Regions from separate parts of the Bacillus sp. 9.4 genome, predicted to be linked through region 1. Evidence: a T-box and tRNA genes for the amino acid it is inferred to sense, from the RefSeq annotation. Region 1 holds a T-box; the other holds one or more tRNA genes.
The links. A T-box is a leader RNA that pairs with one kind of tRNA and senses whether it is charged. The one in region 1 lies ahead of glyQ (glycine--tRNA ligase subunit alpha), so its partner is inferred to be a tRNA-Gly.
Positions count from the first base shown of each region.

Region 2: it encodes a tRNA-Gly, which carries the amino acid that the T-box ahead of glyQ (glycine--tRNA ligase subunit alpha) is inferred to sense. The anticodon was not compared.

Region 1 is NZ_JBVFMU010000001.1:594,464-601,023, forward strand. Features, by position in the region: gene glyS (glycine--tRNA ligase subunit beta) at 1-1,234, opposite strand, end outside; gene glyQ (glycine--tRNA ligase subunit alpha) at 1,227-2,114, opposite strand; T-box leader at 2,197-2,372, opposite strand; gene recO (DNA repair protein RecO) at 2,412-3,179, opposite strand; gene ACZ07B_RS03670 (YqzL family protein) at 3,216-3,359, opposite strand; gene era (GTPase Era) at 3,507-4,412, opposite strand; gene ACZ07B_RS03680 (cytidine deaminase) at 4,393-4,803, opposite strand; gene ACZ07B_RS03685 (diacylglycerol kinase family protein) at 4,922-5,293, opposite strand; gene ybeY (rRNA maturation RNase YbeY) at 5,274-5,747, opposite strand; gene pgpH (cyclic-di-AMP phosphodiesterase PgpH) at 5,748-6,560, opposite strand, start outside.
Region 2 is NZ_JBVFMU010000002.1:1,016,440-1,022,999, forward strand. Features, by position in the region: gene ACZ07B_RS11825 (YhbD family protein) at 1-556, opposite strand, end outside; gene trmL (tRNA (uridine(34)/cytosine(34)/5-carboxymethylaminomethyluridine(34)-2'-O)-methyltransferase TrmL) at 682-1,164, opposite strand; gene ACZ07B_RS11835 (amidase domain-containing protein) at 1,202-2,137, opposite strand; gene queG (tRNA epoxyqueuosine(34) reductase QueG) at 2,204-3,364, opposite strand; gene ACZ07B_RS11845 (hypothetical protein) at 3,447-4,070, shown strand; tRNA gene ACZ07B_RS11850 (tRNA-Gly) at 4,161-4,234, opposite strand; gene ACZ07B_RS11855 (helix-turn-helix transcriptional regulator) at 4,428-4,628, shown strand; gene ACZ07B_RS11860 (membrane protein) at 4,630-5,103, shown strand; gene rpsN (30S ribosomal protein S14) at 5,121-5,390, opposite strand; gene ACZ07B_RS11870 (hypothetical protein) at 5,503-6,039, opposite strand; gene ssuD (FMNH2-dependent alkanesulfonate monooxygenase) at 6,142-6,560, opposite strand, start outside.

The DNA of each region.
Region 1 (6,560 bases):
TAATTCCTTGAAGTTCAGGGAATTCATATATCATATGCGTCACAAGGTCGAATTTAGAAATTTCAGCAGCCCGCTTCACATGTTTTAATGTATCTTCATCAGCCTGAAGACGAACGGCAAGTTTCTCTGCGATTGATGTGACTCTTCTAACCTTATCAGCAAGAGAACCAAGCTCTTCATGGAAAACGATATTTTCAAGCTTCTTCACATTTGCATCAATGTTTAGTTTCTGATCTTCCTTGTAGAAGAATGACGCATCAGATAAACGTGCGCGCAGCACTTTTTCATTGCCTCGGGCCACATTTTCAATCGCGTGGCTGTTGCCGTTTCGGACTGTGATAAAGTGAGGCAGCAGGTCACCGTTTTTGTCTTTGACAGGGAAGTAGCGCTGATGCTCTTTCATTGTCGTGACAAGCACTTCTTCAGGAATTGACAGAAACTCGGATTCAAATGAACCGTAAAGAGCTGTCGGGTATTCTACTAAATGATTCACTTCATCAAGAAGGTCTTCGTCAACTGGAATGCTCCAATTGTTTTCAGCAGCCATTGTTTCCAGCTGAGATTGAATCATTTGCTTTCGGACGCTAGGATCAGCAATAACATGCTGTTCTTTCAGCTGCTCTTCATAAGCTGAAGGTGATTCAATTGACACTTCATGTCCGAGGAAACGGTGTCCCTGTGTTGTCCGTCCAGACTCAACGTTTGTGATCGAAAATGGAATGACATCCTGTCCAAATAATGCGACAATCCATTTGATCGGTCGGATATAACGCAAATCTTCATTTCCCCAGCGCATGTTTTTCGGGAAATGCAAGCTTGTAATTAAACCGCTCAATTCTGGCAGAAGCGACTTCGTTTCTTGGCCGGCTTGGAATTTTTGCACGAATACATACTCTATGCCTTTTACTTCTTTGATATACAGGTCTTCCACATTCGCGCCTTGGCCTTTTGAAAAGCCGATTGCCGCTTTTGTCCAGTTCCCGTCCGCATCAAGGGCAATTTTTTTCGCAGGCCCTTTTGCTTCTTCTTTTATATCATCCTGCTTTTCTGCGACATCCTTAACGAATACAGCAAGACGTCTCGGTGTATTGAAAAGTTTCACTTCACCGTGAGTAATATTTTTTTCTTTAAGCCAGCCTGTCAGCTTGCCGCCAAGCTGAACCATGCTTTCATTCAAAAAGCGCGCCGGCATTTCCTCTAATCCGATCTCTAAAAGTAAATCCTGTTTACTCATGAGAAGAACCCTCCCCCTTAAGCATTGGGAACCCTAGTTTTTCTCGTTCCTCATAATAGGTTTTTGCTACTTTTCTAGCTAAATTCCGCACTCTTGCGATATAGCCCGTCCGCTCGGTAACAGAGATCGCACCTTTGGCGTCAAGCAGATTGAAGGTGTGCGAGCATTTCAGTACATAGTCATATGCTGGATGAACAAGTCCGTTATCCATTTGCTTGATCGCTTCTTTTTCATATGTGCTGAACAATTGGAACAGCATATCGACGTCTGATGTTTCAAACGTATAAACGGAATGTTCATATTCAGCCATCATGAATAAATCTTTTACTGTAAACCCTGACGTCCATTCCAAGTCAAACACATTTTCTTTATCTTGGATATAAGACGCGAGACGTTCAATTCCATACGTAATCTCTACAGAAACGGGTTTACACTCTAATCCCCCGACCTGCTGGAAATACGTAAATTGTGTTATCTCCATTCCGTCAAGCCAAACTTCCCAGCCTAGACCCGCGCAGCCTAAAGACGGATTCTCCCAGTTGTCTTCAACAAAGCGAATATCGTGCTCAAGCGGATCAATTCCAAGAGCACGCAAGGAATCTAAATACAGTTCTTGAATGTTATCAGGAGACGGTTTAATAATGACCTGGAACTGATGATGCTGATACAGTCTGTTCGGGTTCTCCCCGTAGCGGCCGTCTGCAGGACGTCTGGAAGGCTCTACATAAGCCACTTTCCACGGCTCAGGGCCGATACTGCGCAAAAATGTATACGGGCTCATCGTGCCGGCTCCTTTTTCTACATCGTAAGCCTGCATAAGCACACAGCCCTGACTGGACCAATGCTTTTGCAAGGTTAGAATCATGTCTTGAATATTCATTTCAAGCACCTCCACTTTTCTTTCATAAGTTGACTGCGGCAGCAACCAAAAAACTCCCGTCTCTATGCTTGCCAGCCGCAAACATAGGGACGAGAGTTCTCCCGCGGTTCCACCCTAGTTGCTGAGAACAAAATCCCAGCCTCTTTTTTTAAAATTGCTCAAGAATGCCTTTCGTTGCGTGCTCATCCTTAGCTTACACCGCCCTAAGGTCGCTTTCATGAGGTAAACGCAAGTACTTCTTTCTCTCACTGCAACATATTTTATAATAAATGATCATATAAAAAGATGGACCAAATGTCAACTTTTGTTTTCACCCATAAGATGTTTCATGCTTTCCATTTGATCTAAAAAGCGCTTTGATTTTAAATACAATCCCGAATATTCTTCGTAATATAAATCAATCACTTGCTTTAATTCAGCTTTTGTTTCCTCTTTTAAGGACACATTGCCGAGTCTCGACAGATCAAAATAGTAGAAGAGTCTTAACAGCCTTGCCGTTTGCGGTTTAATCGGTATCCTGTAAGGATCTTTTTCAAAACAGCGGTGGCATATAAAACCATTATCACGAACAGAAAAATGAAAGGTTCCGTCTTGGCTTTTACAATGTACACAATGATTTAGCTCAGGATACAGGCCCATGACACCGAGCATCTTCATTTGAACAATGAAGGTGATAACATCCGGATCTGTTCCTTCATTCAGCTGTTTTAATGATTCTAATATGAATTCAAATAAATAAGGATTTGACTTTTTTTCTTCTGTGCCTCTGTCGACTAACTCAGCAATATAGGCAGCATATGCTGTTAAAAACAAGTCTTCCCTGATGCCTCTCATGCTGAGGATCATTTCCCCCTGCTGAAGCGTTCCGAGGCCCGATGTTTTTTGCATTAAGAAAGAACCATACAAAAAGGGCTGGCTGACTGCTGATAAACGGCTGTTGGTTTTTTTGGCGCCTCGTGCCATAACACCTATTTTTCCGTGTTCTCTTGTCAGTAAAGTTACGATTTTATTCGTCTCTCCGTAATCATTTGTGCGAAGAACGATTCCTTCACATTTTGTCAGCATTTCCGCACCTTCCTCAAGCAGGAGCGGCCAAGAGGTTTATAAAATTGGATAATCAAATCGGGCTAGCTCATCTTCTAGTTCTTCGGGTCTTTCCATGTTCTCTTTTTCCAGTTCTTTAAAAAGAAGATACGTATCAACATTTCCTGTTTGAGAAAATACGTTCCAGGTAAAATTCAACACAAGAAACCCACCTTTCTGTAGTTAAACTAGCTTACCTAAACTCCAAATTCTTACCTTTATCTTGACCAGATGTCCTCCATTTCATGTTAAACAAAATTTGCTAATGTATCCCTGTTCCTGTGAGATAATGACACACACAGCAAGAGATTAATATTCGTCCTCTTTAAAGCCAAAATCGCGAAGCTGGGACATTTTATTACGCCAGTCTTTCTGCACTTTCACCCACAATTCAAGGTAGACACGGGAGCCCAACAGTGCTTCAATATCCGCTCTCGCTCTTTTTCCAACCTCTTTTAGAAGGCTTCCTTTTTTACCGATCACGATGCCTTTCTGGGAATCCCGCTCGACCACAATCGTTGCCGCTACGTGCACAGAACCGTTGTCCTGCCCTTTGATGGATTCGATGGCCACCGCAATGCTGTGCGGGATTTCTTCTCTCGTCAAATGCAGCACCTTTTCCCTGATTAATTCAGAAATGATAAATCGTTCAGGGTGGTCAGTTACCTGGTCACTCGGATAGAATTGCGGCCCTTCCGGCAAATACGCTTCAACCTGAGCAAGCAATGTTTCGATGTTATTTCCTTCTAAAGCAGAAATCGGAACAATTTCCTTAAAAGGATAACGTCCGCGGTATTCGTCAATTAGCAGGAGCAATTGGTCGGGATGAATTTTATCAATTTTGTTTACGATTAAGAATACAGGCGTAGACATCTTCTCCAATTTCTCAATGATGAATTCGTCGCCCTTCCCGTAGCCTTCCTCAGCATTGATCATAAACAAGATCAAATCGACTTCTTTTAATGTATTTTGCGCCACTTTCATCATAAAGTCCCCAAGCTTATGCTTAGGTTTATGAATCCCTGGTGTGTCAATAAAAATGGTTTGTGATGTGCCTGTCGTCAGTACTCCTTGCACCTTGTTTCTCGTCGTTTGGGGCTTATCGCTCATGATCGCGATTTTTTGTCCAATGACTCTGTTCAAAAATGTAGATTTTCCTACGTTTGGTCTTCCAATAATGGATACAAATCCTGATTTAAAGCTTTCGTTCGTCATGTAAATCCTCCGATGAAAATGCGCCTGGCAATAATTCTTCCACAGTCATTTCTTTTATTTGTCCTTGTAAATTAGTTAGTACGACAATAACGTCTTTTGTGCAAAGCTCAGAAATCACCTGGCGGCAGGCTCCGCACGGAGATACCGGTCCAGGGGTGTCAGCCGCAACGGCCAGCATCTGAAACTCTGTATCCCCTTCAGAAACAGCTTTAAATAAAGCGGTACGCTCGGCGCAATTGCACATGCTGTATGCCGCGTTCTCAATGTTGCAGCCTCTGTACACTTTTCCATCCTTGGTAAGAAGAGCGGCTCCTACTTGGAATTTGGAATACGGCGCATATGCCATATCACGCGCTTTTAAAGCTTCTGTTATTAATTCTTGTCTGTTCATGTGTACATTCCTCTCTTACCTATAATGGTACCGCTATCACTTTATATTTTACATAATCGCGCGCTTTTTTTCACGCCCATTTCTAAAAATGTAAAATAAATGTAAGAATTTTCAGCCATTACAGCTTTGGCAAAAAAATAAGTAAACCAATGATACACGAAATCACGGCAAAAACGCAAACAGCCCCGGCGGCAGCGTCCTTGGCCGCTTTAGCAAGAGGGTGATGTTTGTCAGTTATTAAATCAACCGTATGTTCAATGGCTGTATTTAAAAGCTCAAGCGAAAACATACCGCCTATCAAAAGGAATATAATCATCCACTCAATCATGCTGAGCTCTACAAGGAAGCCGCAAATGAGAACAGCGCAGGCGGCTGCGGCATGAAATTGGAAATTCCGCTCCGTCCGCGCTGTTTCCCAGATGCCCCGGCCTGCATGCACGAAGCTTTTGAAGAATCGCTTCAGCTCATTTCTATGATCTTTTGAGTCCATAAGCGTCCAGCAATTCCTTTTGCTTAGTAAACATCTCCTCTTCTTCCTCTTTCGTCATATGGTCATATCCTAAAAGGTGCAGAAATCCGTGTACAGCTAGAAATCCGAGCTCTCTTTTAAAAGAATGATTATACTCCTCTGCCTGCTCTCTTGTGCGATCGGCACTGATGATAATATCACCTAAAACCGGAGGCATTTCGGCGCCCACGATTTCGACCTCGCCTTCTCCCTCTTCTTCAAGAGCAAATGAGATGACATCTGTCGGAGCATCCTTTCCCCGGTATTCTTTGTTAATCTGATGTATGTCATCATTGGAAACAATCGTGACAGAAACTTCAGCCTGATCCTGAACGCCTTCACGCTCAGCGGCAAATTGAAGCAGATTTTCTACTTCTTTGAGCATCTCTTCTGAGACGCTTCCTGTTTCATCAACGATATCAATCAGTAAACTCATCTATTTCACCTTCTTAGTAGCCTCCGGATATTCAATCCGGGAGTGGAAAATTCCTTTTAATGTTGCACAGAGCGTTTTTGCGATTGTATCCAGCTCTTTAAATGTCAAATCGCATTCACTGAACTGTCCGTCCTGAAGCTTATCGGATATAATACCCCGGACAAGCTTTTCAATTCGTTCAGGATTTGGATTATGCATGGATCTGACGGCCGCTTCAACACTGTCGGCCACTGATATAATTGCGGCTTCCTTTGACTGCGGCTTCGGCCCCGGATAACGGAACTCTTCCTCTGTAATCTGGTCGCCTTTTTCCTTCGCTTTATAGTAAAAAAACTTTAAAAGCGAGGTTCCATGATGCTGCTCAGCAATATCGACAAGCTCTTTCGGAAATTTATAGCTTCTCAGCATATTCGCACCGTCTGTCGTATGCGAGATAATAATATTTTTACTCAACTGAGGTGACAGCTTATCATGCGGATTGTCAATATTCATTTGGTTTTCAATAAAATATTGCGGTCGCTTTGTTTTTCCGAGATCGTGATAATATGCGCCGACTCTTGCAAGCAAACCATTAGCCCCAACCGCTTCACAGGCTGCCTCTGATAAATTGGCAACCATTACACTGTGATGATATGTACCTGGTGTTTCTGTCAGTATTTTGCGCAATAGCGGATGGTTAGGATTAGACAGCTCGAGCAGTCTCATGGTGGATAAAATGCCAAAGCCCGTCTCAAAAAACGGCATCAGGCCGATGATTAATACAGATGAAGCAAACCCCGACACAACCCCCATGAGCATTAATGTTCCTATTTC
Region 2 (6,560 bases), on a different contig from region 1:
CGGATGATTCAAACAAAATGCTGTCCGCCGCAGCCGCTATAAAACAAGTTGTGACACCGAGCTTGCGGAGCACAATCAGCTCCGTCTGTTTTTCAATCTCTTCAGTATCATGCTTCTTTAATACCTCTGCAGCCATTTTTGCTTCTGCAAGGCCGACATTTCCAGACTGCAGCAGGCCCTCAAGCACAAACAGCGAAAGCAAATCGCTGGATGAAAAAACCGGACTTCCTCCGTCTTCTGAATAGGCTTCAAGAGCAGGCCTTGAAACCAAACCTTTATGAAGCAATTCATCAGCGGTCATGCTGACATCCTTCATTTTCGGCGACAGCATTTCCCTCATTTCATCCAAAGACAAATTTTCTTTCATCTTTTGAATCATTGATATACGTTTTAAAATCTCCTCTCTCGGAAAAAACGTCTCTTGCCCTGTAAATGTGGATTTACGAATAAACCATTCCTCAGGTATTAAGTTTTTCCGCTTCCATCGATACAGCTGACCGTATGAAATCGATGTTCTTTCAAGTAATTCTTTTTTAGAGATTAATTGTTCTTCCATAAGTCCAGCTCCTTTGATGGGTACATTGTAACATAACACTGTTACGTTGTTAAGCCCAAAAACGAAACAAAGCATTTCAACATCCGCAAAAAAACCCGCCCATCATCGATGAGCGGGTTTTTTCACTATTTTAAATCACGGTAATTTTGCTGGCGCAGCGCTTCATAAACAAGAATCGCGGCAGTATTGGACAGATTTAACGATCTGACGTGCTCTGTCATCGGAAGACGCAGGCAGCGGTCCATATTATTTTGAATTAAATCTTTTGGCAAACCGCTTGTTTCTCTTCCGAACACGAAGAAATAATCCTCGTCAAGATCAGTGTAATCAAATGATGTATGAGGCTGCTGGCCAAATTTTGTAATAAAGAAAAACTTGCCTTTTTTATATGCCTCAAACAATTCTTCTAACGAATCATGATACACAACGTTAACAAACTCCCAATAATCGAGTCCGGCACGCTTCAGCATTTTATCATCCGTTGAAAAGCCGAGCGGACGAATCAGGTGTAGCGTTGTATTGGTTGCTGCACAAGTACGTGCAATATTCCCTGTGTTAGCGGGAATTTCTGGTTGATATAAAACGACATGTAATGCCACAATGTTCACCTCTGTTTTTCTTATCCGCCCATCATTATAACATTAATTACTCTTTTGTCGTATCATCAACGATATGAAAAAAGGCATATCGTATTGACGGCGTGTATGCCGTAGAATCCTCATATGACCAATACCTCATCCGGCTGTCATAGGTCTGGGCGTTGACAAGCGGCATATTGCCTTTGTCCTTTGCCACGACAATCGTTGTATGATTAAACCGGCCGTCTCCTTCGAAGTCATAGCAAATCACATCGCCCGGCATCAGCTCTTCCGCTGATTTCACCCGCACCGCACGCAGTCCGACCTTTGAATTCGACAAATACATTTTCATAGAGTGAGCCACCGTCCAGCTGTAGCTCCATGAGCTTTGTTTCATCCACCAGCCTGATCCCCTGTTCGGATGACCGCGCATCGGCGCGCCTCCTGCATGAAGACACTGAGAAATAAAATTGGTACAGTTATCGCTGAAATTTTTATAAGCAGGATTGCGCTTGTTCCAAAATTTCTCGGCATATTGGACAGCGCCGAGACGATCGTATTGAAAAGCCCTGCTAAACGCTTCTCTTTCCTCTTCAGCTTCAGAATAGTCAATAATACTGGTCCCTTCATGAAATCCAGCCGGCTTTTTCGCAATTTCCTGATCACTAATCAAAATGTGATCATACAGGAAAGCCATTCGCTCCTCTATGTGCTCTTCTATATACAAGCTGTCATCTTGTTCCTTACACACGTATTCGTAATGGATGGTATACGAAAGGCAGGTCGTTCCGTCATCCTCAACCCGCACATGATTAATCACGGCCTTTGCTTTCGCTTTTATGATGTCAACTTTACGTTTTTCCAGAAGCTTTTTCTTACGCTCCATGACTTTAAGGTCTCCGACTTGAGACTCCTGTCTCATAGCATGCCCGTTAACCAGAAAGCCCAGCCGCTCCTCCGCTAATTGTTCTAAAATGTGCTTCAAGCTCACCCCACCCGCCATACTTTTTTATAGAGAAAAAACACTTGGATGATCTCAAGTGTTTTTTCCTTCTGCTCTATACGTATGTCAGGACAAGCCTTGTTTAGTCATGCCTGAAGCTTTTAGCAAATCAATTCCTTTTTCAATTTCCAACTTTGCCTCTTCATCCTTCTCTTTTTCCAGCGCTTTTTCAAGCTCTTCCGCGTAGGCGGGGTCTCCGATTTTTCCGATTGCCCATGCGGCTGTCCCCCTGATGACAGGACGCGGATCCTTATGCATCAGTTCCGCCAATTGAGGCAGTGCGGAAGCATCCTTAAAATGCGCAAGCGCGAGAATGGCGTTTCGCTGAATCGGTTTTTTCCCGCGCCAAGAACCTGAGACATGCCCGAATTTCTCCTTAAATTCCCGATTGCTGATGGTCAAAAGCGGCTTCAATAACGGTTTGGCAATCTCAGGATCAGGCTCCATTTCCGGATGAAGATGAAAATCCTTCCCTTTATTGAGAGGGCATACCGTTTGGCACGTATCGCACCCGTACAGGCGGTTTCCGATTTTTGTCCGGAATTCATCAGGCAAAAATCCTTTTGTCTGGGTCAGAAAAGAGATGCAGCGCTGCGCATTAAGCTGCCCGGGATTAACCAGGGCTCCCGTCGGACAGGCGTCCAAGCATTTCGTGCAGGACCCGCACATATCTTCAATCGGCACATCAGGCTCAAAAGGGATATTTGTGATCATTTCCGCCAAATACACATAAGAGCCATACTCAGGTGTTGTGATCATACAGTTTTTCGCACTGAATCCAATTCCGGCACGTTCCGCAACGGCGCGATCAGACAATTCACCTGTATCAACCATTGACTTCGTTCTGATATCCTCATGCTTGCTTTTTAGAAAATCCTCCAGCAGATCAAGCTTTTCCCTCAGCACATCATGATAGTCTTTTCCCCAGGAAGCTCTGCAAAAAATGCCCCTGCGCTCAGTTCTCGTGCTTCTCGGCGCATCCTTCATTTTGGAAGGATATGCGAGAGCAATTGCCACTATTGATTTCGCTTTCGGCAAAAGAAGCTTCGGCGTCACCCTTTTTTCGATATCCGGCTCTTCAAAGCCGGAGAGATAGCCGAGTGATTCTTGAAGAATCAAACGGTCTTTTAAACTGTCAAAAGTATCAGCAGTCGTAAAACCAATCTTGTCCACGCCAATGCTTTTCGCGTATTCAATTAATTCTTCTTTGAGCTGATAAACGTTCATGTTTTGCACAGCCTCCTTTCTTTGTGATAAAACGATACAGCGTTTATAATAGGTTGATATCACGTAACTGGAGTGAATGCTAGTGAATATCAAACTTGATTCTGTTATTACTGAACGTGCGGCCGGCTTACGAGCAGCGGCTGTCATTTATGAGAATATCGAAGTCGGCTCCTCACCGCAAATGCTGAAAGGCAGACTCCGCCTGTTTCAAGAATCCTTGTTTTTCGACTATGCGGACGGCGGTATATCCGATGAATCCTTCGTCAAGGAATGGCAGGAACTCTTTAAACAGCTTAACCCGTCATTTGAGGGAGAAACAACCCCAATGGAGGACATGCTGGTCCCGATATCCAAGGAACAATTCATGGAAAGTAAAGACTCGGCCCATGATACAATCGATTTTTTCGCATTAAAATATTCTCTGCCTATTATGATTTATGATGCCGGAAAGCTTCATGAGCCGGTCCGGATCTCATTGGGAGAAAAAGAAAACATACTGCTTTTCTCTGATGAAAACGGCATTTTTGGCGATTTCAAAAACAGCGTCAACCACTATCCCGTTTCAAACGAGACTAAGAATATGCTGCAAATCATTTTTTTCCCGCCATCGATTGAGAAAAGCAGCGCTGTTAACCTCTTATCATCATTAACGAAAATGTTTGAACAAATTCACGGCGGCACCCATACAGTACATTGGCTTACGTAAAAGAACACGAATACCGTGTTCTTTTTTACATAAAAAAACGCAATACTTCGTTTATCTGAGAAACGAAACACTGCGTTAATAACGTATGTATGGAGCGGGTGATGAGAATCGAACTCACGACATCAGCTTGGAAGGCTGAGGTTTTACCACTAAACTACACCCGCATTTGTGGTTGTCAGCAACAGTACCGCTCTGACTTTTTTTATATTACATGTTTATTTATTTTTCGTCAAGGGAATATAAAAATTTTGTCGAAAAAAAGTTATCTTTTTGTAAAGTTGTTAAGTTCCATTTACATAATGTTAAGTATACTATACAATATAATCAATCGAGATTGTGAAGGGGACAGACGTCATGATGAAAAATAAAGTAAAAGAGCTGAGGGCACGCTTCGGCTATTCTCAGGAAAAACTCGGAGAAACGGTCGGCGTCACAAGACAGACTGTGGCAGCGATTGAAAAAGGCGATTATGTTCCCTCACTGCTGTTAGCACTGAAAATCTGCAAAGCCTTCTCCATGAAAATGGAGGATGTCTTTTGGTTAGAGGAGGAAAACTAAGATGAGCATGAAAACAAAAGCAGCTTTTCACCTTGTATTATTTGGCCTTGCATGCTGGACGCTGATTTCATACTTTGAAGCCTCAGAAGGCATAGCATCTTTTTTCGGCACAAAGAGCGGCGGGATGGTATTTGAATTAAACCTCACCCCCTTTATTCTGTTTGTTGCGGCGTCTGCGGTTTATTTGTACTTACAGAAAAAAAGCCGCCCTGCCAGAAAGCAGCTTCTTCTGCCTGATGAGTTTGAAGAGCAGGATGAAAGAGAGCAGATGATGACGGCAAAAGCATGCCGCGCGTCATATATCGCTGTCTACTTCTCGCTGCCTGCCGCAGCCGTTCTTCTCATTTTTTATCCGCTATTTCAATCGCGTATTCCGTTTTTCCCTATTATTATTGTGTTTATCATCATGATCATCCAGCACCTTTCCTACGTCATCTCTTTCAAGAAAAACGAAAAAAACTCCGGCGCGCTGTAATCGGCCGGAGTTTTTTCTTACCAGCTTGCTTTTTTCACACCGGGAATCTGGCCTTTATGGGCCAGCTCCCTAAAAGCGATTCTGGACATTTTAAACTTCCTCATATATGCTCTCGGGCGCCCCGTTACCATGCAGCGGTTGTGAAGCCTTCCCGGTGCTGAATCTCTTGGCAGCTTGCTGAGTGCCTCGTAATCTCCTTTTTCCTTCAACTCGCGTCTAATATCAGCGTATTGTTCAACAAGCTGTTGGCGTTTTAACTCTTTTGCCACTTTTGATTTTTTAGCCAAGTCACATAGCCTCCCTTTTAAATCGAAATTATTACGATTTAAAATGTATCATGCACCATTCAAAAAAGCAAGCATACCGCTTTGTAAAACAGACGGCCTGAAGCCGCCCATTCTAATGATGCAATTCCACATAATACAGTAACGCATCTTGATGCTTAATGAGCTCTTTTTTATGTTCAGAGGTGTGCATTGTCTCGTCAGTCCCTCTAATACTGCTGCCGATCAAAGCAGGCTTCTCGAAAGTAATCGGTTCCGGCGATGAAATATTCTGAGTCATTTCCTGTGTTGTGCTATCGTCGCGTTTCACCGATGAATCAGCCGCTATAGTTCCCTGTTTATCTACAATGCCAAAATGAATGGTGGTATGTTTATTCTTTCCTTCCCCCTCTTCATTCTCAAAATAAACAAATTGTATGGTATCGGGTTTTTCCTCTGAATAATCTGCACGAACAGGTCCAAACCTCTCAACAAGCTTTCCCTTTTGATAATGTTCGATGTACATGTCAGCTGAAGAAATACCTTCACCGATATTGACGGCTTCAGCAGTGAATGCCTGTGAAGCTGCAACATCCATTCTGTTTTTTTCAAGTTCTGATATGTCCGCCGCTTTGATTTCCATCTGTTTTGAATGTCCGCATGCTGACAGCATAGCTATGAGGCAAATGACTGCCGCGCTTCTCAATGTTTTCAGAAAAAAAGCCCCCTTTTTTTGAATATCATACCATGTTCGGGGACTGTATTTTAGTTAAACTCATGCATTTTTCTCTTTGACAAAATAAGTGTTTCCTACCGCTTCTCCCCTTTTGTTCTGAAGCTTTCTCGTCCGATCATTTTCAAACGGCAAAAGCGGAAATACAAGCTCTGCAAAATAATACGCTTCTTCTAAATGCGGATAGCCGGAGAATATAAACGATTCTATGCCGAGTGCCTGGTACTCCGCTATCCGGTCGGCAATCGTCTGCGGATCACCGACAAGAGCTGTTCCTGCCCCTCCTCTGACCAGGCCGATCCCCGCCCACAGATTCGGACTGATTTCAAGCTTCGTCCGATCGCCTTGATGAAGGACGGCCATCCGCTGCTGGCCTGAAGAGTCGTAACGGCTCAAAGCTGCCTGCGCTTTGGCAATGGTGTCATCATCCAAGTGGCTGATCAAGCGCTCAGCCGCTTCCC